One region of the Paenibacillus algicola genome, then DNA from elsewhere that is predicted to be linked to it. Evidence: riboswitches for the same ligand, from Rfam matches in the RefSeq annotation. Region 1 holds a riboswitch; each other region holds the start of a gene.

Region 1 (7,501 bases):
CACAACGCCGGATCCATTGCGACTTCAGAAATTCTTAAGAACGATTGCGAATGCCGGTGCCGAGTACGCGGTCGTAGAGGTATCCTCTCATGGTCTGGATATGGGGAGAGTGCTGGGCTGTGGTTTTCAAACCGCTGCATTTACAAATCTCGCCCACGATCATCTGGACTATCATCATCATATGGACGAGTATCGAGGCTCTAAGGAGCTGCTGTTCTCAAGACTTGGCAATAGCGTAGACGATATGCAGAAAACCGCGGTGCTGAACGGAGACGATGCTGCATCCGCATACTATGCCAAAAGAACGGCCGCACAGGTGGTTACTTATGGCCTCGGTGAAGACTGTCATCTTCGCGGCATTCAGGTCGAAAGAGCCGAGCAAGGCACCAGGTTCACAATTCAGACCTACACGGGGGATCAGTACCCTGTAGTATTGAAGGTTCCAGGACTTCATAATGTGTACAATGCTCTTGCAGCGGCTGCGATCTGTTCATGCGAAGGGCTGTCCTGGGATGAGATTACCCGAGGGCTGCAATCCTTTACAGGAATATCCGGAAGATTTGAGGATGTATCGACGGGCCAAGACTTTAATATCACCATAGATTATGCCCACAATCCGGAAGGGCTGAAGGCTGCGCTGCTAACGGCTCGAGAGTGCACTTCAGGCAAAATTATTTGCGTCATGGGCTGTCGAGGTGAAAGAGACCGATTGAAGCGTCCCGTCATGGCCGGTATTGCGGCTGATTTGGCAGATGGTGTTGTGTTCACTTCAGACAATGTATACTCAGAGCAGATTGAAGATATTTTTCTCGATATGAGGCAGGGGCTGTCGGAGCAGCATTTGTCTAAGAGTGAATTTGTCGCGAACCGTCAGGATGCGATTCTCCAAGCCATTCATTCGGCGAATGCAGGCGATCGGATTCTGATTACCGGGCGCGGACACGAGAAATTCCTCTACACTTCTGACGGGTTGCAGCAGATGAGTGATGCCGACATTGTTCAGTCTCATATGGTGCGGGTGTAAATGTTAAATACTGCCGGAAATCCGGCAGTATTTTTATTTATCGAAACAGAGGAGGTTCAGCACATGAAAAAATCCTGGATATGGTTACTGTCCGCGGCGTTATTGTCCTCGTGCTCATCCAGTCCGGTACAGGATGAGTCATCCGGGGACCAGGAAGCCCCTGTGGATCAGCATTCTTCCGGCAGCCAAGCGCCGAAGCAGAATAGTGAGCAGGAAAGCTCCGACGGGTCGTACACGTACAGCGTAGTCGCAGAAGAATTGCAGATTCCATGGTCCATTGCGATCTCCGGGAAGGATATTTACATCAGTGAACGGGAAGGACAGATTGTATCGCTGAAGGATGGTCATCGGGAGCGTCTTCCGGTGGATACGAAGCAGCCTGTTAAGGCGCAGGGTGAAGGAGGGCTATTGGGCCTTGTGCTGGCCCCGGACTTTGCTAGCAGCCGATTAGCTTACGCTTATCACACGTACGAGGAAGGCGGCGAAATGAAGAATCGCGTCATACTCATTCGACAAGAGGAAGAGGCTTGGCAGGAGGTCGAGGCGTTCATTGAGGACATCCCGGGCTCTAATGTGCATAATGGCGGACGCATGAAATGGGGGCCCGATAAGAAGCTGTATTTGACTACCGGGGATGCAGGTGAAGGAGAGATGGCACAGAATGTCGAGAGCCTGGGCGGCAAAATATTACGTATGAACCCGGATGGCTCGATCCCGGAAGACAATCCTTTTCCGAACTCCTATGTGTATTCTTACGGACACCGCAATTCTCAAGGTCTTGCCTGGGATGCGGCAGGGCGCATGTTCAATTCCGAGCATGGTCCCAGCGGCCGTGTTGGCGGGCATGATGAGATAAACAGCATTGAGCCGGGCAGTAATTATGGCTGGCCGGATAACATCGGGGATGAGCAGCAGGAAGGGATGGTGCCTCCTTTGCTTCATACCGGCGAGGAAGCCATTGCCCCTTCGGGAACTCTTTATGAACAAGAGGATATGCTTCTGATTGCGGGTCTGAGGGGAGAAGCATTATACCGCTTTGATCTTGAAAAGAAGAAGCTGAACACTGTACTGGACGGTGTCGGCAGAATTCGCGATGTACAGATGAGTGAGGATGGAGTCTACCTCATTACGAACAATACTGACGGACGCGGGACACCATCTCCAGGAGATGACCGCCTGCTGCTGCTTCAGCCAAAGCAAGAGCAGAAATGATTAAATTTGCAGGATCTGTTTAATGATAAAGGAGACCTGTCCAGGGCAGAATAAATCTTTTACAGGAAAGGAGCACATCTTATGTCAACCATATCACCTGAAAAGCTTCAGCAATGTATTGACGAGTGCCTGCGCTGCATGCAGGCATGCAATCGCTGCTACAGTGCCTGCCTGGAGGAAGAAGACCTGCAAATGATGAAGGAATGTATCCGAATGGATCGGGAATGTGCAGAGCTCTGCGCTTTTGCAGCTCAAGCAATGTCGATGAATAGCAGCTATATGAAGCAAATTTGTGAGGCCTGTGCTGAAATGTGCGAGGCTTGCGGAAACGAGTGCAGCAAGCACGAGCATGAGCACTGCCGTCAATGTGCGGAGGCCTGCTTCTCATGTGCCAAGGCTTGCCGGGAGATGGCGGCCTAACTAATACGCTATTATGAAGTCCTATAAACAGCCCTGAACACTTCCTATTGAATGTGTTTGGGGCTGTTTTTGTCATGCTCCAAGCCCTGACTTCAACCCATGACAAATTAGTTACAAAAATGATTGACAGCTTGTCCTTTGATGTACTACATTAAGGGAGAGAGTTACAAAAAATTCATTAATATGCCGAATTTCGATATAGAAAACGGGGGAACCACTGCCGGGTGAATTATTCTTGTTTGAGAGGGAATATAGGGGACCCTTAACCGAACCCTTAGCTAACTCCGTAGGCACCGAAGGGAGCACTATCTTTTGAAGAAGCTGCTATTGTCTGTACTAGGTTCTGCTTTAATCTTTTCATCGGGTGCGGTTACGGCATTCGCAGATCAGGGGCCGAAGCTTCAAGCTGAAGTGACTAAGCTTGTCGGAACCCCTTATAAGTGGGGCGGCACGACCGTAAGTGGATTTGACTGCTCCGGATTCATTTTGTACATATTCAGCAAGTATAATGTAGACCTGCCACGTACCTCCGCAGCCCAGGCTACCGTAGGTGTGAAGGTAGAGCGTGATGATTTAAGGCTTGGTGATCTGGTATTCTTCAATACGTCGGGCAGAGGCGTATCTCATGCCGGAGTCTACATTGGTAACGGTCAATTTGCGCATGCTTCCACCAGTAAAGGTGTAAGAATCAGCAAGCTGAGCGAATCTTACTATGACAGCAAGTACGTGACTGCACGCCGGGTGATCGACCAGAAGGATTACATCCAGATGGTGGGCGAAATCAGCTAAGCAAGAGGTATTATGATTGGAATCAGGGGCCTGCGATGAACTTCGCAGGCTTTTTGTGTATCATGGAGATATGAAGAGGGGGTGATTCCATGCTCAAGCGACTGAAGTCATATCTGAATCAACGCCGGAAGTCCGCTTCTAACCTTGAGCCGGAGCTCGTGATCACAACGGAGCGGGACGAAGAGCGCACCCTGCTTCTCATTAAATCCGGTGTGCAGAGGTCGGTAGAGCCGATCATCGGGGAGACCGTTCTTCAGATCGCGGAGATGCATCAGGTTGAATGGAACTCCTTTTGCAAACGTGGAACCTGTGCGCGATGCCGCTGCATCATACTGGAAGGAGAGGAGCTGCTCTCCTCTCCGAACGAGGCTGAGGAGGCTCGGCTCGATCCGGAGGAGCTGGAGGAAGGCTACCGGTTAGGCTGCCAAGTCAAGGTGAAGCAGCCCGGAGATATGACGATTCGGCACGCGCCTTATTTCTAGGAATAAGGAGAGCGCCAGATGCCGCATGCTATCTTGTATAACGGTTAGGAGGGAATGTGTATGACTCGAAACCTGCAAAAGGTGCCCTATGGATATGTCCCCCCTGTGGAGACAACCAAAGGCACACTGATCTATTATGATCCTTTTGAAGAAATCGGCAGAGAGCAAGGGCTGTCTCAAGCGGTACAGGTGAAGAGCGAGCAGGCATTTCAGCGGCTCGTGCTTTATCCACTCCATGAACAGACGATGAAACGAATGTATAAACGGGAGGGGACCTCCTTTTATAAAAGAGAAAACGCATTACAGGACTGGATTCAGGAGCATAGCGTAGGTGATATCGAGCTGGACGCCTGGGAAGGCAAACGGAAAAAATACGTCCCGATCGAAGCCGCCCTCCGCCACCTGACCGAGAAGAATCCAGCTCCGTATTTTCTGCTGGTGTCTGGAGAAACAGCCAATGCCTTCGCCTCTTATCATGTGTTTCAGGAGTGGATTGTCAAGATCCGCTTGCTGCTTCTGGACGAGCCCGCTTCACTTCATCCTCGGCTGCAGCAGTATGACAGCCGATGGAGCAGGATCACTTTATAATATCTAATGCCAAAAGTGATCGTTAGGCCGATTTCCGCGGAATTAGCCGGGTAGAAAGCATGATCGTTTCCACCGGTGCCCCCGGGCGATGCAGGCGCCGTTCCAGCGCTTCAATGGCCCGGGCACCCAGCTCTTCCTTGCTCAGCTGAATCGTTGTAAGTGTCGGAGAGGAGAGTGAAGCCCCCCACACATTATCTATGCCGATGACCCGGCAGTCCTCCGGAATGGAGTAGCCGTGTTTTTGCAAAGTCTCCATCCACTCCAGCGCGATATCATCGTTCGCCCCAATCCATCCGTCAGGACGCTCGTCCTCCGGGATCTGCTCCAGAGACTTCAGCACTTCATCTCCCCAATGACCTCTTTCGTAGGGCACCTGCCATTCCAGCAGAGTCGTGCCTTGCTGCAAAAAGTCACCACCCACACCTAATTGCACACCGATCCTTCGCTGCAAAAAGCTCGCCGAGCGTCCATCGTCGGTAATGAAGCCAATACGCCGACAATGCTGTGACTGGAGAAACGTAGAAGCTGTGGCTCCGGCATTCACATCGTCATGGCGAACCGTATCACACTGCAGCAGCGGCTCCTGATGATCCACAAGGACTAAGGGAAGCTGGATATCTGCCATTCGCTGCAGCAGCGGATATGGAAAAGCCCCCATAACAATGATGCCAATGCATTGATCCCAATGGACATGAGGGGCAATGAGCTGCTCTGCCGGAACGTCTGCAGGCGACAGCTCCTGCGGCGGAGATACGATTGCATGCAGCCATCCTCGCTCCTCACAGGCTGCAAGCATGCCTGAAAGCACCCGCTCCCAATAGTTCGGCTCGCCGCGGTTCTGCTGCTTCATGCAGATCAGCACGAAGGAAGACTCCCGGCTGTCATCCGGCGATTCCTGGTTGTCAGGCTTAGCTATAGCTATTGAAGTGCGATAGCCTGATGCTCTGGCTAGCTCCAGCACCCGGCTGCGTGTCGCTTCACTGACGCCTGACTTTCCGCTCAATGCTCTGGAAACGGCATATTTGGACAGGCCAAGCTGGTCGGCCAAGGTTTGAATCGATACTTTTCGTGACATATTCATTTCTCCTCTATGTTGATTCCAATTCTTCATGAAATCGCATTGACGTTTAATACGCTCCGAAGTACACTAAAGGCTAATAACGTTATGATAGTTGATGATAACAAAAATAACAATATATAAAGAAGGCATTATATGCTTTATACTCACTTCTTCAAGTCACGAAAGGACGGCAGCCTATGATTTACATCCAGCGGTTTATTCAGTTTTTGTCAGATAAGCAGTGGAGAGAAGGCATTGAGATTACGGAATGGACTATGCAAAAGGCTAAATACATCATGCCCGGGGTGTATGAAAGGTTGACGGAGCAGCCGGAGCTGACCTCCGTGAATCCGTTGAACAGCCAGCATGGGATTACGTATTTTCTAAGCAAGCAGGTGGAAATTCCATCTCACTGGCAAGGTGCAGAGGCTGCTCTTGTATTTGAGGCGGGTGGCGAAGGTCTGTTGAAGGTGAATGGAGAGCCGTATCATGGCCTGGATCGTAACCATTGGTTTGTACCGCTGCCTGCGGCGAGGGTAGGGACTGCACCACAGCTGGACATCGAGCTGTATGATCCCATACCGGAGCCCGTAGATCCTTTAAATCAGCAGGCGGTGATTCAGCCTGTCATTTCAGGCATTACGAGCCGGCTGGTCTGGGTTAATGAACCAGTTCAGAACCTCCTGCATTCCGTAAAAGTTGCGTATGAAGCCTGCCGCTATCTCCCAGAGGAGGATTTACGGCGTCTTCGCATTCACAAGCAGTTGACGCAGGTGATGGATGAATTGTATGGCGCTGCAGATGCAGTGCTGGCTGACGGGCAGCGCATCTCGGCGATTGAGTCCAAGCTCATGGACAAGGTACGTCAAGAGAAGCCGGATGAGGGCTTGAATGGCGTCATGCATATGGTAGGACAATCCCATATTGATATTGCCTGGCTATGGCCGGTCCGGGAAACGGTACGCAAGGTCAGCCGGACCTTTTCCACGGTTACCACGCTGATGGAGAAATATCCGGACTTTAAATACAGTCAGAGCCAGCCTATTTTATACGCTTTTGTCAAAGAGCATTACCCGGAGCTGTATAGCAAAATCAAGCCGCTCATCGCGGAAGGCCGATGGGAGCTCGTCGGCGGGATGTGGGTTGAGCCGGATCTCAATATTCCAAACGGCGAGTCATTGGTGCGTCAAATGCTGCACGGCCAGCTATTTTATGAACAAGAGTTCGGGAAGCGTTCCGATATTGAGTGGCTGCCGGATACTTTCGGGTACTGTGCTTCACTTCCACAGCTGCTGAAGCAGGCGGGAGTACGCTACTTCATGACGACGAAGCTGGGCTGGAATGATACGAACAAATTTCCGTATGACTTGTTTTATTGGGTCGGTATAGATGGAACAGAGCTGCTTTCCTATCAGAATCATGGCGTGAATGAGCATACACTGCCCAAGGATATTCACGAGCACTGGCAGTCCTTTGGTCACAAGGATCAGCAGGATGAGCTGATGCTTCTGTATGGACATGGTGATGGCGGCGGCGGTGTGACTCATGAGATGGTAGAGTATGTGCGGCGCGGTGATCTGATGCCGGGGCAGCCGAAGGTGCGCTTTGCGACGGCGGCAGATTTCTTCCAGAGTATCGAACAGAAGCAGCCTCAGCTGCCGAAGTGGCATGGCGATCTGTATTTGGAGCTGCACCGGGGCACATATACTACTCATGCCAAGAACAAGCGCTATAACCGTTATGCTGAGCGGCTGTATCGGGATGCCGAGCTCTGGGGAACCATGGCTTCACTGGATGTGTCTTCAGCCCTTCCCGCCCAGAACCTGGAGGAAGGATGGAAGCTGATTCTGCTGAATCAATTCCATGATATTATTCCGGGAACAGCTATACCGGAGGCGTATGAAACGTCAACGGCGGAGTACGGGC
Region 2 (7,501 bases), 2.0 Mb from region 1:
CTTGCAGAAGCCGCGCAATCCGTTGTAGATCCGGGCCACCTTCGACTCCTTGGACACGAGCCCGAACACCGTCGGTCCGCTGCCGGACATGAGGGCGCCATCGGCTCCCAGCCTCAGCATCGCCTCCTTGAGCTGCTGCACCTCCGGGTGCAGCTTCGGTGTGACCTCTTCCAGCACGTTGCCAAGCTGCTCACACATCTCTGTGAAGCTTCCCTTGGCCAGCGCTGCAGTCATCTCCTTCGCGGAAGGGTGGAACTTTATCTGATCTGCCTTCAGCTTGCCGTACACCTCCGCCGTAGACACATTGATTGGCGGCTTGGCCACAATGGCCCAGCCCTGCGGCGGCGGGCTGACCGGGGTCAGAATCTCTCCCCGTCCCGTTGCCAGTGCTGTTCCCCCTGTCACACAGAAAGGAACATCTGAGCCCAGCTCTGCCCCGAAGGCGAGCATGTCCTCAAGCGGCATATTCAGTCCCCACAGCCGGTTCAGGCCGCGCAGCGCAGCCGCTGCGTCACTGCTTCCGCCTGCCAGCCCGGCAGCGACCGGAATGTTCTTGTCCAGGTGAATATGCACACCCTTGCGGACCCCGTAACGCTCCTTCACGAGCCTGGCCGCCTGAAAGGCCAGGTTCTTCTCATCCAGCGGAATGTAGCCCGCCTGGCTTGTAATCATAATCGTATCCCTTGGCTGCTCCTCCAGCTCCAGACGGTCTGCCAGATCGATCATGGTCATCACCATCTCCACCTCATGGAACCCGTCAGGCCTTTTGTGAAGCACATCTAGCATTAAATTAATTTTGGCCGGAGCCTTCTCGTATATTTTCAACACCGTTCACCTGTCCTTAGCATCTCCCATAAGCTCATACCTGACCCACAGGGGAAAAACATCTAATGCCTCTATATTAGCAAACCAGAACGTACAAGTCATTTATATGCGTCAAAAATGAAAAAGGCCTTCCCGAAGGAAGGCCGACGTTATAAGTGCCTTTGCTGCATTACTGCTGTGGTCCGCGGGCTGCGCGCTCGGCGAGCTCAATCGCTTTTTTGACCATATTGCCGGCGTCGCTGGCCTTGATCCCGCCCCAGCCCTCTTTTTGCACCGTGTCATAAAAACCGAGCTCCTTCGCCAGCTCATACTTCAGCTCTTCCGACATCATGCTTCTTCTTCTCCGGCTCACTGTTGAATCCGCCTCCTTGAACGTGATGTGGGGGTGACCGTCCTTAGTATGCTCCCGTTCTTCCTCCTCATGCCTTCCCATTCATGGAACGAACAGCAGCAATGCAACCGCTGCGCAAATAAAAACAGCCCCCTTCGGGAGCTGCCTGCACACAAAAGCTATGACTTGATATAGGTGATCTGCATCTGGCCTTCTTCATCCAGAACGACGATTTCAACCGTCTCTGTCAGTATATCAGCATAACTGTAAGACACACGTTTAAAGGTTTGCTGGTCCTGATCCAGCTTTACAATGAATACAGAAGGGTAGGTTTCTTCCAAAACACCAGTGCGCTCAACGGTCTTGCGGCGACCTCCGTTAGCCCGCAGCGCAATTTTTTGCCCCAAGTGGGCATCCAGACTGCGTTTGATATCCAACAGCGAATTTTTAGCCATTGTCAACGACCACCTCTTTCCTTGTCCATTATACCTATCAACCAGAAGACTGTCAAATCAAAACCATTAATTATATCAGCAACAAAAAATCATTGTCAATAACTTTTTTTGGGGCGGAAAAGTCTCATGCGTTGAGTCCTTATTATGCGCAACACAAACCAGCTGTATGCATTCGGATGACCGAATACATACAGCTGGTTTGCAGACATGATACAGGTGACAGGTGGACAGAGGTGACTGACTAGCTGATCGACGGCGTTACTTTGAGCGTGGACAGATCCTGCAGCCGGGGAGAACCGATCCGGTGGCTGCCCCGGGTCTCAATGCCGCCCAGCCCCTGCGTACCGCTAATGGTGTTATGCAGCACATCATTCATATTCATCGTTTCCCGAACCGACGTATAAGCCGCCTTGCAGGCGACATAGACGGGGTCCAGGGCATGGATCAGCACCCGGCCTGGCGAGCTGGCAAAATTGGCTCCGGTTTGCAGCATCGCCTCGAAATGCGACTGACAGGCGCCGGCAATGACGATCAGCGCATCCAGATTGCGCTCATACTGGCGCGCGGTTTCAATCGCCCGCACGAAATGGTGCGAATTTTTGTAGCTGTCCAGGCTGTACAAATCATAAGGCTGAGGGCGCTTTAACACCCCGTCATGGCCGGTTATGACGACGATATCAGGACGCACTCGCGGCAGCAGCCGATGCAGCGCATCAGCCATCGACGATTCATGCACATAATGCCCTTCCGCCGGGACTCTGAGCTGCTGATATAAAGCGAGGCTTTTTTTTAAATACATAGGGTCTCCATCCAGATGCAGCACTCTGCCCGGAACATCAAAATACCCCTTATCGCTGCTCGATCCCCATTCATCCCGTATTCCGTCCAGCCGCCGTGCACAATCCAGCTTCAGCCGGGTCAAGGATTCCTTCGCTTTAATTTGAGCCTGCTTGGTGCGCTCGCTGACCGCAGGCCGCGCAGCAGGCACCAGATCGCTCAGGGGTGCATCCGCCAGCAGCCGGAAATCTGTTCCCTTGATCACCGCTGCGTTGGGACGTACCGACTCGATCCGGAACGTCACATCCCCGCCATACGACCTGCGGACGACCAGGTCTCCTAAATTCATTTCAGCATCCCCCCTGACTTCATCCTATGGGCGCAGGCCGGGAAAGGTTCGCGCCAAGCACAAATAAACCGGGGAGCATCTCCCCGGTTTATTTGCAGCGTCTTGCAGGTATTTAAGAAAGCCCAATCCCGGCTTCCAGCAGCACATCACTGAGCCGTGCATACTCCTCCATACTTAGCGTCTCTCCGCGGCGGGTCGGCTCAATCCCGGCCTCCTGCAGCAGACCTTCCAGCTGCTCCCGCCCATCCTTCGGGAAATATTTGCTCTTCAGATTGTTCGCAATCGTCTTTCTGCGCTGGGCGAAGGAGGCCTGGATCACCTCGAAAAAGTGCTGCTCATTCTTCACCGCAACAGCAGGCTGATCCCGAACCTGAAGCCGGATGACCGCCGACTCTACGTTCGGCTGCGGAATAAAGACGGTGTGCGGCACCGTGCAGACCAGCCGCGGCTCTGCATAATACTGCACCGCAATGCTCAGGCTGCCATAATCCTTACTGCCCGGGGAGGCTGCCATGCGCTGCGCAACCTCCTTCTGGATCATGACCACAATATTCTCCAAGGGGAGCTTCTCCTCCAGCAGCTTCATCATAATCGGGGTCGTTACATAATACGGAAGGTTGGCAACGACGCTCACCTTGGATACCCCGTCAAAGCGCCTTGCAAACAGCTCCTTCAGATTCACCTTGAGCACGTCGCCATGCTCCACAGACACGTTGGGATACGGCTCCAGCACCTCCTCCAGGATGGGGATCAAGCGCTGGTCAATCTCCACTGCGGTGACCGTACCGGCCTGCTGAGCGAGCTTCTCGGTCAGTGCACCGATGCCCGGGCCGATTTCCAAAGCTCCCTTCTCCTTGGTCAGATCAGCAGCCTTCACGATATTGTGCAAAATATTCTGGTCAATCAGGAAATTCTGGCCGAGGCTTTTCTTAAATGAAAAACCGTGCCGGGCAATGATCTCCTTCGTTCGTTTCGGTGTTGATATATCTTCAGTTCCCATTAATGCTTCCCTCCGTCTTCAAGCGTAGCAGCCGCTGCCTGAAATTCCTCCGGTGTAATTTGAAACATGGCCAGCCGCTTCAGCAGCTGCTTGCCATTGCAATAGCCGATACCAAGCTGATTGCCGATCTGCATGCGTCTTGCCGCCGCATCTGGATGCAGCAGCAGCCCCGCCTCAATAACCTCCTCCATGGAGATCAGGCTGTCCGCTTTATCGAACGCTGTATGCACGCGAGAGAGGGCGTGCCGGATCGCCTCAACAGATGCATTCTCGACACCGATATCGCCCTTGCGGGTCGCATCAGCCTCCGGAATAAACGCGTGCTTGCAGCCCGGCACCTTGGCATCGATGATTTTGCGAATCCGCTCTCCCGCATGGTCGGGATCTGTCAGAATAATGACACCTCGCCGCTCCTGCGCAAGCTTCACCTTGGCAATGACCGCGCGGTTTACCGCAGAGCCTCCCGTCTCGATCGTATCGGCCTCTACAGCACGCTTCACCGCGACCGTATCATCCCGGCCCTCCACCACAATAACTTCCTTGATCATGCTTCATTCGTCCTTCCAAAAAAAAGAAGAGGATCATATCCTCTTCTTAGCATCTCATTATATTACATAAATAGTAGCCTATTTCTCATGGAAAAGTAAAACATTAGTTCGATTCAGGCTTGACGGGTCCAATGACATACACGGTATGCCCGTTCTTGCGTCCGAAGTTCAGTGCTGCACGCAGCGAGTCGTAATACACGTCAATCTTGTTGCCCTTGATCGCACCGCCTGTATCTTCGGCACGGCGGAAGCCAATGCCCTCAATATAAACCCACCAGCCAATCGGAATGACGTTAGGATCTACAGCGATGGTGCGGCCTTCCGTAACACGCGTACCGGAAGCGGTCTTCGTACCGATGCCCGGCTGCTCCGAGGAGTACGCCGTCATGGATACATTCTTCAGGACCTTCTTATATTCAAAATCAATACCGGCTTTAGAAACGACGTTGTTCTGCTTACTCTCTGAGCTTGAGCTCGACTGAACGGCGGCCTTTGGCTGAACGGCAGGCGTCTTCGCCGAGGTCTTAGTCGTCGTCTTGGCTACAGTCGTTGGCTTTACAGCCTGAACGACCGGCTCTTCCTTCACCGGCTCCGGCGGCTTCTTCGTGCCGACCGCGATCACTTTATCCATCGTCTTGCGTTCGACTTCCTTGGACACCACTTGTTTGGAAACCAGCTGTCCATCTTCATACACCTTCTCAATATGGTGAATGATCAATCCAGGCTCTCCCGCTTGAACCACCCGGTTATCACCCTTCAGAAGCGAAGGGTCTGACGTCTTGATGACCCGGTATTCGCGGACCTCTTCTTCTTGTACCTGCTGCTTACTTACGCGAACAACGCGAATGTCGGAAGCCTCGGACAGCTTGCTGTCCAGTGCAGGAGTTACTTTATCTTCATCCTGGACGGTAATGCCGGCTTTGTTCAGCACGTTCTGTACAGTGTCCTGGGTTGTAAATACCGTTTGCGTATTGCCGTCTGCGGTAACTGTAATAGGAACCGCACGTTGAATGACGATCCGGTCTCCATCCTGAAGACTTCCGTTTAGCGGCATGGATATTTCATCCTGCGGCTTCAGCGAGATCGAATGCTCTTCCAGCACATTTTGCAGCATGGCCTCATTCGTTTCCACCGTGGTCACCCGTCCATCGACCACCAGGTGAATTTCTTTGCCCGACTGGTTGTGTATAATCAGCAGTACGAGCAGCGTAATGGTGATGGTACCAAAGGCCGCCAGCATCAGTTGACGCAGAAAATCATGCTTCCATCGTAATGCGTATGACATGCTGGATGATTGTGAATCATGGGTCTGTTCTGGTTGTAAAACGCCCACTGCTTCATCCTCCTTCATAGCCCCGCCCTCTAGATCATGCATGAGTGTATATGACGCGACTATAGCAAATTTGTCTCACAGAGTGCCCCGCTATAGATGTGCACCCTGCGTTACGCCCCGTCTATTCGTGCATGTGTTCTGCCACCCCCCTTGTGTATCCCAGGGTATGATGGCGCTCTCTCCAATATTCTGAATATAAAAAAAGCCCGAAAAAGAGTATTAGAGACTCTTCTCGTGGCTTTTCCAGCTGTAGTCTTGGAAAGGATGCACGACCGTTGCCTCTCTTATTTACGCTTACGGGGTTAGCTGTCGGGTTCGGACGTAAGAGAGACGCCCTATCTCGAGTCAACCGCTCATGGCGGCTGCCCTCAAATTCACCCCAAAGACCCGAATTGAAATCAAATACAGTGCTCACAGCCCTTATGTATAGTTGCTCGTTGACCCTGTATCGGTTCCCCCGTTCTCCATGATCTGGAGATTAAGCGAGACGGTTTGTAAATGAATATGCTGCTGGTGTCAAACCAGCGCTTCATAAGTACTGAAAAGATGATACTCTCTTTACATGCAGGTTGTAAAGCAACGTTCAACCACATTTTTTCTGATAAATAGTTAAATTATTGTAATAATCGGACCATTTTTGATGATAAAATCTTAATTCATCGCAAATGCTCGCTTTTTCACCGCTTTTGCTCCCGATTTCATCAAATCCCAAATCGTTCCAGACCATTTCGGGTTGTAATCTCACTAATTTCTTCCAGAGACAACCCCTTCAATGCAGCGGCTTGCTCTGCCACATACTTCACGTAAGAGGACTCATTTCTTTTTCCCCGGAACGGGTGCGGTGTCAAATATGGCGCATCGGTTTCCAGTAAAAGGCGGTCCAGCGGCACCTGTGTCAGCACCTCTTTAGGCTGTTTGGCATTTTTGAACGTAATAGGTCCGCCGAAGGAAATATGAAAGCCCATATGCAGGCACTGCTTGGCCGTTTCCCAGCTGCCGGAGAAGGAGTGCATGACGCCGCCCACCTCCGACGCTTTTTCCTCCTTCAGAATTCGCAGGACATCCTCATGCGCATCCCGATTATGAATCACGATGGGCAGATTCAGCTCCTTCGCCAGCTGAATCTGCTGCCGGAACACCTTATGCTGTATCTCTTTGGGAGACGTGTCCCAATGGTAGTCCAGTCCAATTTCGCCAATGGCTACAACCTTCCGGTGAGCGGTCAGAGAAGCAATCCACTCCAGGTCCTCCTCCTTCATCGCAATGGCGTCTACCGGATGCCAGCCTACGGCTGCATATATAAAATCATATTTTTCCGCGAGCTGCATCGTCGTCGGGATGGTCTCACGATTGAAGCCAATGTTGATCATACGCGTAATTCCCTGGTCTACTGCCCGTTGAATGACGGCTTCACGGTCCTCATCAAAGGCTGCAGAATCCAAATGGGTATGAGTGTCGAATAACATAACGTGTAAAGCTCCCTTCCTGTCGAAAATAAATCAGCTTGACCTTTTTATCCATCATTCCAGCTCGATGGACATGAGAAACCACAAATTCCCTGTGCACTACCGTGCAAGCAGACTGGTGACGTCAGCGGGCAATATGTCCCACACCGTTCTCAGCTTGTCCTCCGGATAGTATAGATGGGAGCGTCCGCGGTGAATGCCGCTGATGGAGCGCACAATGTCTGATACCTCGGAGATTTCCCGCAGCTGATCAAACCGGTCCAGCAGTAAAATCTGCTTATGGCTTGCTGTAGAGCCTGAAGGAAATTCATCATAGGGCAGATCGGTCGGAAAATCAACCTCCAGATCATACTCCGGATTCAATCCCGCTTCCTGAAAGGCGTGGCGAAGCTCGTCGATCGTCTCTTTGTCGATATG
Region 3 (7,501 bases), 1.1 Mb from region 1:
AAGCAAGATTAATAATAAAGACATGGAAGAGTCAGGGCGGTTAGCCCAGCTCCTCCATGTCTTTATTTGGGTTGATTCAAAGAGAAAGCCTCTTTTATAGTGTCATCGCAGTGCTGTATGAATCGCTTTATGCTGCGGGGCCGGGAAGGATCCTCGGACGATGGAAGACATGGATCAGATACCCCACGATGGCTGGCAGCAGCATGTAGAAGATGCCTGTGAGCAGGTTCCCTGTTCCATTCATCATCGCCAGGCTGAAGCCCATCAGGATGCTGTTAAAGACGATATGGGAGAACATGACCGCCAAATATCCATACCGCAGAAAGATAAAGCTGAACAGTAAACCGATAACGATGAGCTCGATCGGCCTTGATATGATTGGGAAAATAGGATACAGCGTATGCCCCAGCGCCCAAATCAGGGACGAAATCAGACTTGCGGCCAGCGTGCTCCGGAATATCTTGGACAGCATCTTAATGCCAAACAGGCGGTATACGGTTTCTTCCATGATGCCGGCAAACCATGCCATCAGAGGGAACAGCCACGGATACAGCATATTGTAGGGAGATTGGCTGGCGTCAATGGTTGACCATGTGTTCAGTGTCAGCCCGAGAACGACAAAAATCATTGATTGCACGCCCATCAAGATAAACGCCCATACATAACCCAGCTTCATGCTCTGCAATACATAGCGGCCATAACCGGTCTCACGGACCTCGGGAAAAGGATTCAAGCCATCCTCTTTGAGCCACAGCCCTGTTCCCCCGGCAAGAGAGAAGTAGACCAGGGCCGAAAAGACCAGGGAGTAGCCGGCATAGAAGAGAAGCCGCCCGCCGATCATGGTCTCCGACATCCCTTGAGCTTCATAGGACGGCAGCATATTGTACACATTGAGCATTTGCGTTACAAACACGATGACTGCAAGCAGAACGCCTCGCTTCCAGGAGATGTACATCCGGGTTCTGACGCTGTAAATGACGGCCAGGATGCCTAGGAGAAGGGTGAACAGCCCGTAGCCCAGCAAGGTAAGCAGCACCGCAGCCATGGTCTGCTGATCGACATAAGCCAGATGAGATTCAGGAGCGGCAAAAGCCGGCTCGAAAGAACGAAGCTGTCCATTCTCAAAAGTAAAGGCAAGCTGCAGCATCGCATCCCCGGCCTTAGCATCAGGGTCCCGGTAGATCAGCCCGGGCTCACGTTTGCCTGTGACCATCGTCAGCTGCTCGGGATCATAGCCTGCGCGCTGTACCCAAGGGGCAGCTAAAGCCTGCTTCTCCGCAAGCGTCAGCTCTCCTTCGAGCAGGAGCAGCAGCTGCCGCTGCGCCCGGCCCTCCTGCAGCATGGCGCCCTCATAGCCGGAGTCCTGCGAATCGTAGGTGAAGCCGGCGATCGCTCCGGTATGCATATTGACATCGACATGGATGGCGTTGCTATTTCCTTGATCGAGAGTGACCCGGTACAGCTCATAAGGATATTTCTCCTTGAATTGTTCGTCATAGAGCTGCACCAGCTTCTCCTTCATCAGGTAGCCGTAAAGCTCAGAGCGCGCAGTATATGTCACTAAGGGCTCTTGGCTGCTGCCGGGACTGAGCGTCATCTGTTCGGTATAAAAGCGCTGTGCCGCCGCTGCTGCTTCGGATTTGTCGATGGGCTGGGGGGTTGACGCCCCGGAATATAGTGCAGGGTACACCTGCAGGGCGAGAAACAGTATACAGCCGGCCAAAGCCATCAGGAGCAAGGGCTTGAAATCTGGCCTAAGGACCAGCGGGGAGCCTGACCGATTCATGATGTCCCTCCTTATATTGCGAAATGGATTTTTCAGATTGGTGACTCTGTTGAAGGCTTTGTTATTTAGAAGTATATAGGCTGGGATGCCGGGAGCACAAATAAGGGCGCATGGTCCAAGGAAGGAAACCTTCAAATAGCTTGAAAAAAACTGAAAACACGGGAAAGATTTCGAAAACCTCAGAAAAGGGGATGCTGTGATTCTGGAATATGGCTAATTTGAACCTTTTTACATGGATTTCCGTCAAAAACGGTTTTGGATATTCCCTGGCTGCATGCGTTATAATCACATCATGTCAGAACGTCATGACGATAATTGAATAGATCAGCCGAGTTTCGATAAGAAAACGGGGGAACCATGTAATTGGGGTGAATTTCGCTTTTTGCAGGAGAAGCGAATAGGGCAGCCTGTGATATGCCCGAATCCGTCAGCTAACCTCGTAGGCTGTGTGCACAGGGACCCAAACGCGATAAAAAGGCATTGGATTTCCAGTGTCTTTTTTATGTGCCATTTTTAAGAGGTGAGCAAAGTGAAACGGAAGTTGAAATGGAAGCTGAAATGGCTCCGCTTGTCCCCGCCGCAGTTTCTGGTTGCGGGCTTTAGTGCCATTATTTTGACGGGGGCTTTTCTGCTGATGCTTCCCATAGCCAGCGAAAGCGGGGAAGGGCTCGGATTTATGGATGCCTTGTTTACGGCCACCTCTGCAACCTGCGTTACGGGTCTTGTCGTTGTGGATACAGAAACGTTCTTCAGCACGTTTGGGGAAATCGTCATTATGTGTATGATACAAGTAGGCGGCCTGGGCTTTATGACGATGGCTACCTTGATTGCGCTGGTTCTCAAGCGCCGAATCTCGCTCAAGGATCGGCTGATCCTGCAGGAGGCCATGAATCAGACCGCTATGGAAGGGATCGTGCGGCTGATCCGAAGAGTGCTGCTGTACTCCTTGTATATTGAAGGGGTGGCTGTAATCATTTATACGGCCAGATGGGCATTCGATATGCCCTTGGGCAAAGCGGCCTATTTTGCCGTTTTCCACGCGATCAGCCTGTTTAACAATGCGGGCTTTGATCTGTTCGGAGATTTCAGAAGCCTGACGGGTTATGTGAGTGATCCTTTTGTTAATCTTACGAGCCTATTTCTTATTATATCCGGCGGAATCGGTTTTATTGTAATGTCAGAAATCGTAGATTATAAAACCCGGCGGAAGCTGTCCCTGCACTCCAAGGTGGTGCTGTCCATGACGGGAGCGCTGATTGTGATCGGTACGGTCATTATATTTATATTTGAATTTACGAATGTCAAAACGCTGGGCGCACTGGGCTGGGACGGCAAGCTGTGGGGCTCCTTGTTCCAGTCCGTCACGCCGCGGACGGCAGGGGCCAACACCTTGAATATTCCGGATTTGCGCCAGGCCACTCAGTTTTTTATCATTATTCTTATGTTTATTGGAGCATCGCCGGGATCGGCGGGCGGGGGAATCAAGACGACGACCTTTACGATTATGATCGGTGCCGTCATTTCGATGATTCGCGGACGTGATGATATCGTGCTGTTCCGTCACCGGCTGGCGCAGGAGCGGATCTTTAAGGCACTGACGGTCTCTCTGCTGGCTCTGCTGTTTATTGTAGCAGTGGCTATGGTGCTGTCTACAACGGAGGATGCGAGCTTTTTGGCGATTCTGTTTGAAACGGCCTCGGCATTTTCTACGGTAGGATTGTCCATGGGACTGACGCCCGAGCTGTCCCTGCTCGGCAAGGTACTGATTACGGTGACCATGTTTGCGGGCCGGGTCGGCCTGCTGACACTCGTATTCGCGCTCGGGCCGAAGAAGGGAAAAGAGCTGTACCGGTATCCGGAAGGCAAAATGATTATTGGATAAGGGGATAGAAGGACATGAAACCAAAACAGTTTGCGGTGATCGGCCTTGGTCGCTTCGGCGCCAGTCTGGCGCTGGAGCTGATGGACCTTGGCTATGAGGTGCTGGGCGTGGACCGGGACGAAGAGATTGTGGAGGATATGAGCGATCTGCTGACACATACCGTTGTTGCGGATGCTACGGATGAAGAGGTGCTGAAATCGCTAGGCATCCGAAACTTTGACTGCGGGATTGTGGCCATCGGCGATGATATCCAGACGAGCATCCTGACGGCAATTCAGCTCAAGGAGCTTGGTGTGAAGACGGTCGTAGCCAAAGCGATCTCGGTGCTGCACGGAAGGGCTCTGGATAAGCTGGGCGTGGATCGCGTGATTTTTCCGGAGCGGGATATGGGCATCCGGGTCGCGCATCAGCTCGTGACTCCCAATCTGGTGGACTATATGGAGCTGTCGAAGGATTATTTGCTGGTGGAGATGACCGTAACCGAATGCATGGATGGCAAAACGCTCAGCGAGCTGAACACCCGGACGCGATACGGAGTGAGCGTCGTGGCTCTCAATCAGCATAAGGGTATTATTGTGGCGCCGACGGCGATGGACGTCCTCAAGGCGGGAGATATAATGGTCGTCATCGGAACTAAGAATAATATTGACCGCTTTGAAGGTGAAGTCGTTAACACCTAGGTGAAGCCTGCGGGCCAGGCCGGGCATGAAGCAGTATGTGAAATAGGCAGGCGGGACAGAATACTCTGTCCCGTCTGCCTATTGTCGTTCAGCAAGGAAAGCGGTGAAGCACTAGTTACCGGCTTGCCGCCGCTCTTCCGCGAGCTTGCGGAACAGTGCTTCGGTCTCTGCAATCCAGCGGCTGGCCGCGCTGCTAAGCTCGGAGGCTTCACCGTAGATAAGGCTGGTGGTGCGCCGGGTCTCGATGAGGACCGGAATATGGATATCTACAAGTCCGTTGTCGGCCAGCAGCTGCGGCCGAAGGTATGACTTGGGAAGCAGTGCGGCGGCTTTGCAGGTGGGCAGGAGCCGGACAATTGCTTCAAAGGAATCAATCTCCATGCGGATGTCCGGCATAATGCCCCACCGATGAAACAGATCATCGGTCAGCTTGCGGTACCAGGTGCCGGTCGAGAAGATGATCATCGGCAGCCCCTGCAGCTGCTCGATGCCCACCTCGGGCGCATCAGCCAGCGGATGGCCCTCAGGCAGTACCAGCTCCAGGTGGTCGTCAAAGAGCGGAATGCAATTAAGGCCCGCCTGGGAGATGGAGGAAGCGACAATTCCCACATCGACCCGTTTGTCCCGCACGGAGGACACGATTTCATGCGTTTTGCCGGTAATGAGCTTGATCTCCGCCGAAGGATGGCGCTCCATGAAGGCGTTCACCAAGGGGGGCAGCGTTGTTTGAAGAGTCGTGAGGCTGGCTCCCAGGGTAATTGTGATCTGTTCTCCCTCGCGGTAGTGAGCCAGGGTCTGCATGAAGCGAAGCTGGTTCTGCCGCTGTTCCAGGGCGTAAGTGTACGCCAGCTGTCCGATGGAGGTCAGCTCCAGCCGCTTGCCGCGCCGGTTAAACAGCTGTACCCCCAGCTCGTCCTCCAGCTTGGCAATCTTGCGGGAGAGGGCGGGCTGGGACAGATTCAGCAGCTTGGAGGCTTTGTTCAGGCTGCTCTGTTCTACCACAACAGCAAATACATCCAGTTCATCGAACAAGGGTTTCACTTCCTTATAAATGGGTAACGTCTCGTTATGCGTGTATATTATAACGTTTAATAATTATATTGCAATTCCATTATAAGAAAAAAAGGAGTAACATAAAATGTGACACATGATGTTCGCAGTCTGCCCTGTTTTGTAGAATCATGTCACAAACAGATCGCATTATGCTGTATCATGAAAGATGGGTTACTACCTCACAGTGATTTGATTCATGAAAACGCTATACACAATGAAAGGGGAACGTCCACTGATGAAAGGGTATTATTCCAGAAAGCTGCATTCCTTGCTAGGGGTCATCCCGCTCGGCGCTTTTTTAATCGAGCACCTGCTGACGAACTATCAAGCGTATGAAAGAGGGAAAGAGGGATTCGACAAGGCGGTTAACCTGTTGAACAGCATGCCGCTGGTTCTGTTCCTAGAAACGTTTCTGATCTGGCTGCCGCTGCTGTACCATGGAGTTTACGGCTTGTACATTGCCTATCAGGCGAACAACAACATCGACCGATACAACTACTCCCGCAATATTCGCTTTACGCTGCAGCGGATTACGGGCGTCATCACGTTTGTGTTTGTCATCTGGCATATGTACGACACCCGCTTCCAGGTGGCCATCGGCAAGATTACGCATGAAGAGCTGGGAGCTGCCATGCATGAGATGGTTACCAATCCGCTGATCTTCGTCCTGTACGTGATCGGGATCGTGTCGGCATCGTTCCACTTTGCAAACGGCCTGTGGGCGTTTATGGTCAGCTGGGGCATCACGGTCGGACCGCGTGCTCAGCGTGTATCCTCATACATCTGCATGGGCTTGTTCGTTATCATGAGCGTAATGTTCGTTATGGCGCTGAATGCATTCCGCGGCTCGGAGTTTGAAGAAGCTGCCGCAATGATTGATATGATCCAAACAGTTCTAAGCTAAGGGGAGTGACCTAAGAATGGCATCTAACATTATTGTTGTGGGCGGAGGCCTCGCAGGCTTGATGGCTACCATCAAGGCAGCAGAAGCCGGAGCACACGTTCATCTATTCTCGCTGGTACCGGTTAAACGTTCCCACTCTGTATGCGCGCAAGGCGGCATTAACGGAGCCGTGAACACCAAAGGGGAGGGCGACTCACCTTGGGAGCACTTTGACGACACCGTTTACGGTGGAGACTTTCTCGCGAACCAGCCGCCGGTAAAAGCTATGTGTGACGCGGCACCCGGCATCATTCACCTCATGGACCGCATGGGCGTTATGTTCAACCGGACGCCGGAGGGCTTGCTGGACTTCCGCCGCTTCGGCGGCACGAAGCATCACCGTACCGCGTACGCGGGGGCTACAACCGGTCAGCAGCTGCTGTACGCGCTGGATGAGCAGGTTCGCCGGTGGGAAACTGCAGGACTCGTAACGAAGTACGAGAACTGGGAATTCCTGAACGCCGTGCTGGATGACGACGGCGTATGCTGGGGCATCAATGCACAGGATCTGCGCACCATGGAGCTGCGCGCATTCCGTGCCGACGCGGTTATTCTGGCCAGCGGCGGTCCTGGTATTATTTTTGGCAAAACGACCAACTCGGTTATTAATACAGGTACAGCGGCAAGTGCTGTGTACCAGCAGGGTGTTCACTACGCCAACGGCGAGTTCATCCAGATTCACCCGACAGCGATTCCGGGCGATGACAAGCTGCGCCTGATGTCGGAATCCGCCCGCGGTGAAGGCGGCCGGATCTGGACCTATAAAGACGGCAAGCCATGGTATTTCCTCGAAGAGAAATATCCGGCTTACGGCAACCTGGTGCCTCGTGACATCGCAACCCGCGAAATCTTCTCTGTCTGCGTAGACATGGGACTCGGCATTAACGGCGAGAACATGGTTTACCTGGATCTGTCCCATAAGGATCCGAAGGAGCTGGATGTGAAGCTCGGCGGCATTATCGAAATCTATGAGAAATTCATGGGTGATGATCCCCGCAAAATCCCGATGAAAATCTTCCCGGCGGTCCATTATTCCATGGGCGGCATGTGGGTCGATTACAACCAGATGACGAGCATTCCGGGTCTGTTTGCAGCCGGCGAATGTGAGTATCAATACCACGGCGCGAACCGCCTGGGAGCGAACTCTCTGGTATCCG
Region 4 (7,501 bases), 2.1 Mb from region 1:
GACGGTTACGCTGCGGCTGACCTCCTGGAATGAGGGTGGTATTACCGCACTCGATATTAAAGAGGCACAGCAGTTTAACGAGGTATACGAGAAAAGAAGGTCCGCAGAGAACGGATAACGAGGGTCCATGGGGAAGATCCAATCACCACCTATACATTAAAAAAACACGCTTGGGTCTGCATGAGACCAAGCGTGTTTCGTGTGAAGCTATTATTTCTTCTCGGCGAGGTACATCGCCACATTAGCAATTTCCTCTTCCGACAGCGAATCCTTGAAAGCAGGCATGCCTGGTGGGCGGCCTTTAGAAATCACAGTGAAGAGGGCTTCAGCATCCAGCTTAGCGCCTACCTGATTCAGAGCCGGGCCTGCACCGCCTTGAAGCTGGTCTCCATGACAGGTAATACAGCTGCTCTTCAGTACGGCTTCAGCGTCTGCTGCAACCATAGTAACCTCCGGCATGGTCGGCTTCGCTTCTTCTGCAGCCTCTTCTTTACCTGGAAGCGTGAACAACAATACAAGAGCCAACGCGCATGAGAAGAAGAAAATGCCGCTCATGATCCATTTCTGCATCGTCAAATCGTCCTTTCCTATGTATGTGCATGTATTCCTATTATAGACGATCCTGTCGGGACAGCAAAGCAGTTGTGACAAAAAAAGCACAGACATGCTCATCTGAAAGCTATAATATCACAGAATCGTGACAAAATGCAGTCTTTAGCCCGGCACATATTCCATACAATAAAACTCGGCCATCCCGGAAGGCGTAAGCTTCTCATAAGAATCCGTAATGCCAAAGCCGGCCTTGCGGTAGGTGCGGATCGCGCGCTCGTTCCAGGCCAGAACCTCCAGATCTAAGGGGCCGCTTGGATAACGGCGCTTGGCCTCGTCTACAATGGCCTCCACAAATCGCTTACCCATTCCATGTCCGCACCAATCAGGGCGCATCCCGAGACCGATGCGAATGACCCGGTCCAAGGGAAATAGCTGTGCGAACCCCCATAGTCTGTCCTGCTCATCCACTACAGAAAGATACTGCTCCTCCCGAATGAGGGGATCGCCGAATTCCACGCCAAGCTGAACCATTTGCTCCCACGGGAGCCAGCCATAAATATTGTAGGGCTCTGGATAACGCCAGCTGCATACGTCGATTGCATGCTCAAAGGTCATGGGAACTGCTCGAAATAAAGGGTATGAGTCAATCATGGGAGGCACCTCACGGCAAAGGGTTGTTTACGCTTTGAAAATATACAACATATTATTTTCCAAAATGTGTTTCATACTCAGGGATACGGGTATTAAAGCAGTAAGACGCACGAGAAGATAAAAAGTTGTGGCTTTTACATATTTTTTTGTAAAATGAAAAACCTTTTGCCTTCTTCCTGCGTTATAGAAGTATAGCACAAACAAAAGCCCCGAAGAGATGTTGGCGCATCTGCTTCGAGGCAAGTCAATGACATGAATTGGATTAGTTGTAATTCACGGCGACGGCCTTGTACTTGCTCTCACTCATGACCCGCTTGGCTCCGACATAACGCTTGGCGAAATAGCTGGAGTTGAGGCTGGTAATAGTGACTCCTTTGGAGCTGGAGGAATGAGCAAACTTGCCGTTGCCTACATAAATCCCAACGTGGGAAACACCGCGGCCTGTCGTATTGAAGAATACGAGATCACCGGCCTTCAGGCTGCTCTTGGACACAGAGGTCCCCACCTTATATTGAGCGGAAGAAACACGCGGTAAGGTGACACCGAGCTTCTTGAACACATAACTTGTAAATCCGGAACAATCAAAGCCTTTCGTCGTTGTTCCACCCATCTTATAGCTTACGCCCATGACCGGCTTAATCGTGCTGGTAAGCTTTGAATCTGCGAAAGCGCTTCCGGCAGTAATGCTGAGCGCGAGCGCTAAACCAAGTGAGACTGCAGCCAACTTCTTCTTCACGTGAAAAGCTCCTTCCAAGCCTGCGAGGTTAGCTTAAGGGTTCGGTTGAGAAGGTTAACCTATGACCCCTCTGTTACAAGGTCAATTCACCCAGGACGGATCCCCCGTTTTCCTTACATTCGGAAATTCGGCTTTCTGAAAAATGTTAAAGTATTGGACTCAACGACAATATGGCTAGGTACATAAATGATGACATCAAGATGACAAATTTGTTACTATCACTTTCGTTATTTTAGCAGAGTATTTACATTTTGGCAAACAAAGGAACGATATTTAATAAAAAAAGAAACGGATGTCCCGGGAAGCAGCAAAAAGGAGCTGTCGCCACAAGATTCAATCTTGTCGGCAGCTCCTTTTTTAGTGGACCGATAACTTTTTATTTTGTAGATGATGATTTAAATACGTGATACTGTGAGGCCATTCCCCACACTTGAAAAAGGCTCTTCAGGAAATAGGAAGCCTGCTGCAGCAATAGGCCGATCAGGCCCGACCACCATAAGGACATCCCGCCGATCAGTAACGAGGACAGCAGGGCCAGGCCGCCAATGAGCAGGGAGAGCGGAAGCGCGCTGCCGAGGCGGCGCAGGAACAAGAGCAGGGCTGAGGGAGTTCCTGTGCCGGACGTATATCCAAACTGCATGTACAGCAAAGCCAGACGGATGATCCATACATACAGAAGCCATCCCAGCACCCAGAGTCCCGGCTGCAGCAGCGCCTGCGGATGACGGGCTGCTTCAATGAAGGAAGGCAGGGCCTCCGGAAGTAACCAATACAAGGGCAGCCCCAGCAGGATCAGCTCCAGGATATAGAACAGCGTCAAGGGCTTCCACAGCTTCCGCATGCCTTGAAAAAGAAACAGCCCCCGCTCCCCCTCGGCTTCCCGGTGAAGATGATACATCATTCCGGCCCGAATGCAGGGAGTCAGCAGAATATGCACAGCCGCAAGGAGAATCAGCATCCATACAGCACCGGAAAGCAGTCCGCCGCGGGTCAATGCCAGCTCTCCTTCAAAAAAATAAAGCAGTCTGCTCAGCTCATGCGGAGCGGGATCGGGGTATCGCAGCAGCAGCGGCACGACGATGGAGGAAATGAGGCGATACAGGCAGTACCCCCAGAGCAGCCGATATACAAACAGCAGAATAATGACATAAAACTGATCCTTCACACTTCCCCATCCTAAACCCGCGTATGTTCTCATATAATCCCCCCTACCATGACAGCGCTCCGTACAGCGTCTCGATCAGCTTGGTGACGCTCAGGTTCCAGCGTGTCACCTGCTTGGCCTCCATGCCGGCCTTTAAATAGTTGTTCACATGCTTGTTCTCAAGCACCATCGTGTAGTCGGGATCAGCCATCGCCCAGATCAGCGGGGAGGAGGAGGTCACCTTGAAGCGTGCAGCCTCGCTGCTGCCGTCCCACACCCGGCGGATCGTTTCTCCATTCTCAAAAGCGAACGTCACGGGCACCTGGTGAACCGGTCCTCCCCGGCTGCTCAGCGTCACTGTGGTCGTATAGGAAGGATGGTCTGCTGTACCGGTGGAGGCCCCCTCAATACTTTCCACGGCAACATCCATCATCTGTGCGCCATACACATAGTGGTCGAAATAGCTTTGCCATGATGATTCGGTGATCTGCTCTACAACCTGCTGGAAGTCCGCTGTAGTGGGATGCTTGAAGCGATATTTTTGGGCATAGGCTTTCATGATCCTCTCCATCGTCTTCGCACCGACGTGCCGCTGTATGTCCTGAAGCACCAGCTTGCCACGGGTATACACGTTTTGGGCATAATGCTGGTGGGAGCCGTATTTCCATGCCTCCTGCGTCAGGGAGGAGGGCTTGGCAATGGACGCAGCCTGGGCTGCCGTGTTCGGAGTGAGGCCGTATTCCAGCTCCATCACCTTTTCCTCCGCGTAAGAAGTGAAGGCTTCATCGAGCCAGGCTTCTTCAAATTCATTGCTGGCAATCATGCCGTAGAAATACTGGTGGCCGATCTCATGAATGACTGTGCGCTCCAGCTCATAGCCAGGGGAATCATCCTTGGCCCCGAAGGCTGTGATGAGTGTCGGGTACTCCATGCCGCCGGCGCCATTGCCCTCTTCGGGAGGCACGACAATGGACAGAGTGGAGTATGGATACGTCCCATACCACTTGCTGTAGGATTTCAGAGCCGCTTTGGCTGCATCGAAATAGCGGTCCTTCAGATGCTTGTGCAGCGGATCAAGATACAGCTTAATCTTGACTCCCGGCACCCCGGGTGCTGAAAAAGCTTCTTCGGCAGCGATAAAATCAGGGGATGCCACCCAGGCGAAATCGTGGACATCATCGGCATAAAACTGATATATTTTTTCGCCGTCCGATGTGACTGCGGATTTGGTCGGGAAGCCGGTCGCGGCGACGATATAATGCTCCGGTACACGGATGCGTACGCTGTAGATGCCGAAATCGGCATAAAATTCAGAATTTCCATGATACTGATGAAGGTTCCAGCCCTCCTCAGAGGCTCCCCGCGTTCCTGCCGGCTCATAGACACTGAGCTTCGGAAACCACTGCCCGGCCATTGTGAAATCCCCCGCGCTTCCCATTCGCGCGAATATTTTAGGCAGCTCCACTTGAAATCCAAGATGCAGGGTGATGCTCTCCCCGCCTTTTACCGGCCGGGGCAGGCGAAGCTTGACCAGCGTTTGATCGTTGATATTGCCGTCATCCGGCTGTACGTACTGAAGCCGGTGCAGCAGTGAGAGTCCGTCTGTCGTCTTGACCTCGGTAATGCTCATCGAGCCGAAGCCGTCCTGTGGCATGGTATCCGAACGGAGACGTCCGCCGGATTCCTTCATAAAGGTTGTATCTTTGGAAGCAAATGCATTGGGATAAAGGTGAAAATAAAGCTCGGTGACGGCTTTTTTTCCCGGATGAGTCCAGGTCAGGGTCTGTGTTCCGGTCAACTGGTTCTCTTCCGGCGTCAGGCGCACATCCATGTGATACTCCACCAGCCGGTTGCTGAGGGCAGGGGCCGGCAGATCGGGCTGCACCTTGGGCGGGGACAGCGGTGCTTTGACGGCAGACGGTGCTGTCCCGGATTCCGGACCGAAAGCGGGGTCGGCCGTACCGCTGAACCGGGCAATGAGCAGGAATGCTCCTGCCAGCATGACGAGCGCGAGCATGGATGAGAGAAAGACCTGGATACGTGGTGGGACCATTTCAATAACCTCCCGTTGACAAGCATGTACAGCATGTATATGTTTGCAATGGGATGATTATTAGTTAAAATAAAATTAATTACGGACAGGGCCTATGACAGCCTTGCAGCCTAAAGACAGTGTTCTTCACTGTACCTACAGGAGGGTTAAAGAAGCATGGACAATCAGGAGCCGCAGGGCAAGAAGCAGATTGCCTTGAACATCATAAACAGTAAGAGCAAGCATAAAGGATTCGGAGCAGGGTCGATTGACCTTAATAGTGTGTCGCCGGTCATTATTGACCGCGGGGAAGCCAAGATCGAGATCGGGGCCATGCACGCCAAGAGCAAAGTGGAGCGGGGCATTAAATTTTTTACGGACCGGGAAGAGGTGCCCAACGGACGCCAGGTGTGGATTGTATGGGTCGCTGTAGACCGGACGCCGGAAGGACAGCACTACGGCGGCATGACCGCCTGCGAGATGCTGATTGACGAGGAGAACAAGCGCGGCTGGAAAATTCTTGCCGAGCATGTGAACAGGCTGGATGCTTCGCTGAAGCGCAAAGTGATGCTCGAAGGCTTGGGAAGTCAGGAGAAGCAGGCCCTGAAGCAGCTGCTTATTGAGAAGAATCAAGAGTGGTGGGATGCTACACCGGAGTATGTGAAGCAGGCTCTCGAGGAATAACAGCAAGACGCCGGGGTGATGGATGCCCGGCGTCTTTTGGTATGGTCATACGTTTAGAAAGGTAGCTTGTACGTAAACGTGCCGCTCTCTTTCAGAAGGAATGTGCTGTAATTCCATTGAAAGGTCAGGGTTCCGTTACGATACCCGGTATAGGCCAAGCCATCGCCATCAAAATCGGATTCATTTGTTGGATAGGTCTGAATGACCTCGATCGCTTGATCACTGAGCAGCTCAGGGTAGAGCAGCTTGGCTTCCCCGGTCACAGGATGAATAAGATACAGGACGGCTTCCTTTAAAGGACGAACCAGCAGAAACTTCTCTTCGATGACTTCCACCGAGAAATCCCCCGAAAGGCCGGTGCTTTGAGCCAAATCGTAGGTCTTGACCGTTTTGCCTGTCGGGTGTACGATCTCTAGCTTGCTGCCGTCCATCATGGGAATATGTCCTTTAAAGCCCCCGACACTCGGTAAAATGGGTCGTCCACTGAAATTGCCATAATAGGTGCTGCTTTCCTTGATGGTCTGACCTTGATAAACAAGCACCCGATGGCGTGTTTCATGAATATGCGGCTCGCCGTAAGCATTCAGGAGATCCAGGACGTAGCTGTCCTTGTTCACTTTACGGACTGACAGATCCAGCAGGTCCGGGTGCCGCAGGGTGATGCTTCCGGCGGGAGACATGGCTTTTCCTTGGCTGCCCAGGAGCAGCTTGCCACTCTCCTTGTCCAGCCAGAAGATCATATTACCGGTTCGGGCAGCGACATAACGCGGGGCTTGGGCGGTGAGCTTGACGCTCGTGCCGCCGCTCCACTGGACGTTAGCCCCAAAGTAGCGGGATAGCAGGGAAGCAGGAACGTAGGTAACTCCCTTTTTTACAATTACGGCGCCGTCCAGCTTTACCACCTGCCCTGTCGCGTTCACAGCGCTGGAACGGCCGGGTGTCAGTGTCAGGGACTGCTTTGGTCCCAGCGCCAGCACGTTCTTTTTATCATTCGACGGCGTGACCAGGAGATCTAGTGACGCGGACAGCTCTTTTAAAGGTACATATACCTGGCCGTTCAGCTTGAACGGCGAATGCTCCAGCCGCAGCTGGAATGGTGATGGGCTGGTCTCTGAGGCAGCAGCCGCGGCATGCGTGTTCAAGCCCGTCAGCGTGGAAGGTGCAGGAGTGAACCCGATCGAGAGGGCCAGCACGGCTGCGCCGGCGATCTTGCTTGCTTTTGGAATATTCATGGCAGGAGGCCTCCATTCAAATAAAATGGTCATATAGTTGGCATTATTAACGTAGACGGCCTGAAAGTGGAAAAAGTTTCACGATATCTCATACAAGCCTGCAGAATCCTACTGCTGGCCATAGCAAAGGGGTACCCGACATGCCGAGTACCCCTGCTTCTTTATGGACGAATCTGCTGCTCTTTAAGGATATCGCGGATTTCGGCCAGCAGCAGCTCCTCCTTGGATGGCTCTGGCGGTGCAGGAGGCTTCGCTTCCTCTTCCTCCTCTTTGCGTTTCAGCATGCTCAGTCCTTTAATGAACATAAAGATGGAGAACGCCACGATGACGAAATCCAGCACCGTTTGTAAAAAAGCTCCGTATTTCAGCTCCACGCCATTAAACGTGTACTGCAGTGCCGACAAGTCGAGGCCGCCAAGCAGCAAGCCCAGCACCGGCATCAGCAGGTCATTGACGAGCGAGGTTACAAT

What was found. A riboswitch is a leader RNA that binds a small molecule or an ion and turns the genes downstream of it on or off. The one in region 1 is predicted to bind cyclic di-AMP.
Region 2: it holds a riboswitch for cyclic di-AMP, as region 1 does, so the genes downstream of both, E6C60_RS00140 (ubiquitin-like domain-containing protein) here and E6C60_RS11385 (C40 family peptidase) in region 1, are expected to answer to the same signal.
Region 3: it holds a riboswitch for cyclic di-AMP, as region 1 does, so the genes downstream of both, E6C60_RS16865 (TrkH family potassium uptake protein) here and E6C60_RS11385 (C40 family peptidase) in region 1, are expected to answer to the same signal.
Region 4: it holds a riboswitch for cyclic di-AMP, as region 1 does, so the genes downstream of both, E6C60_RS00500 (C40 family peptidase) here and E6C60_RS11385 (C40 family peptidase) in region 1, are expected to answer to the same signal.

Annotation. Positions count from the first base shown of each region.
Region 1 is NZ_CP040396.1:2,455,174-2,462,674, reverse strand. Features, by position in the region: gene E6C60_RS11400 (UDP-N-acetylmuramoyl-L-alanyl-D-glutamate--2,6-diaminopimelate ligase) at 1-1,024, shown strand, start outside; gene E6C60_RS11395 (PQQ-dependent sugar dehydrogenase) at 1,088-2,236, shown strand; gene E6C60_RS11390 (four-helix bundle copper-binding protein) at 2,318-2,656, shown strand; cyclic di-AMP (ydaO/yuaA leader) riboswitch at 2,831-2,964, shown strand; gene E6C60_RS11385 (C40 family peptidase) at 2,969-3,445, shown strand; gene E6C60_RS11380 (2Fe-2S iron-sulfur cluster-binding protein) at 3,535-3,927, shown strand; gene E6C60_RS11375 (hypothetical protein) at 3,988-4,515, shown strand; gene E6C60_RS11370 (LacI family DNA-binding transcriptional regulator) at 4,538-5,590, opposite strand; gene E6C60_RS11365 (alpha-mannosidase) at 5,773-7,501, shown strand, end outside.
Region 2 is NZ_CP040396.1:27,962-35,462, reverse strand. Features, by position in the region: gene ispE (4-(cytidine 5'-diphospho)-2-C-methyl-D-erythritol kinase) at 1-825, opposite strand, end outside; gene E6C60_RS00165 (small, acid-soluble spore protein, alpha/beta type) at 995-1,177, opposite strand; gene veg (biofilm formation stimulator Veg) at 1,336-1,611, opposite strand; gene yabG (sporulation peptidase YabG) at 1,853-2,737, opposite strand; gene rsmA (16S rRNA (adenine(1518)-N(6)/adenine(1519)-N(6))-dimethyltransferase RsmA) at 2,850-3,737, opposite strand; gene rnmV (ribonuclease M5) at 3,737-4,285, opposite strand; gene E6C60_RS00140 (ubiquitin-like domain-containing protein) at 4,389-5,618, opposite strand; cyclic di-AMP (ydaO/yuaA leader) riboswitch at 5,895-6,113, opposite strand; gene E6C60_RS00135 (TatD family hydrolase) at 6,320-7,084, opposite strand; gene E6C60_RS00130 (HD domain-containing protein) at 7,184-7,501, opposite strand, start outside.
Region 3 is NZ_CP040396.1:3,595,169-3,602,669, reverse strand. Features, by position in the region: gene E6C60_RS16870 (CPBP family intramembrane glutamic endopeptidase) at 128-1,786, opposite strand; cyclic di-AMP (ydaO/yuaA leader) riboswitch at 2,103-2,247, shown strand; gene E6C60_RS16865 (TrkH family potassium uptake protein) at 2,328-3,668, shown strand; gene E6C60_RS16860 (potassium channel family protein) at 3,683-4,348, shown strand; gene E6C60_RS16855 (LysR family transcriptional regulator) at 4,460-5,380, opposite strand; gene E6C60_RS16850 (succinate dehydrogenase cytochrome b558 subunit) at 5,637-6,305, shown strand; gene sdhA (succinate dehydrogenase flavoprotein subunit) at 6,322-7,501, shown strand, end outside.
Region 4 is NZ_CP040396.1:100,686-108,186, forward strand. Features, by position in the region: gene E6C60_RS00485 (4a-hydroxytetrahydrobiopterin dehydratase) at 1-118, shown strand, start outside; gene E6C60_RS00490 (c-type cytochrome) at 211-570, opposite strand; gene E6C60_RS00495 (GNAT family N-acetyltransferase) at 715-1,203, opposite strand; gene E6C60_RS00500 (C40 family peptidase) at 1,466-1,939, opposite strand; cyclic di-AMP (ydaO/yuaA leader) riboswitch at 1,943-2,082, opposite strand; gene E6C60_RS00505 (hypothetical protein) at 2,316-3,137, opposite strand; gene E6C60_RS00510 (M1 family metallopeptidase) at 3,148-5,136, opposite strand; gene E6C60_RS00515 (YwhD family protein) at 5,293-5,799, shown strand; gene E6C60_RS00520 (copper amine oxidase N-terminal domain-containing protein) at 5,853-7,031, opposite strand; gene mscL (large-conductance mechanosensitive channel protein MscL) at 7,193-7,501, opposite strand, start outside.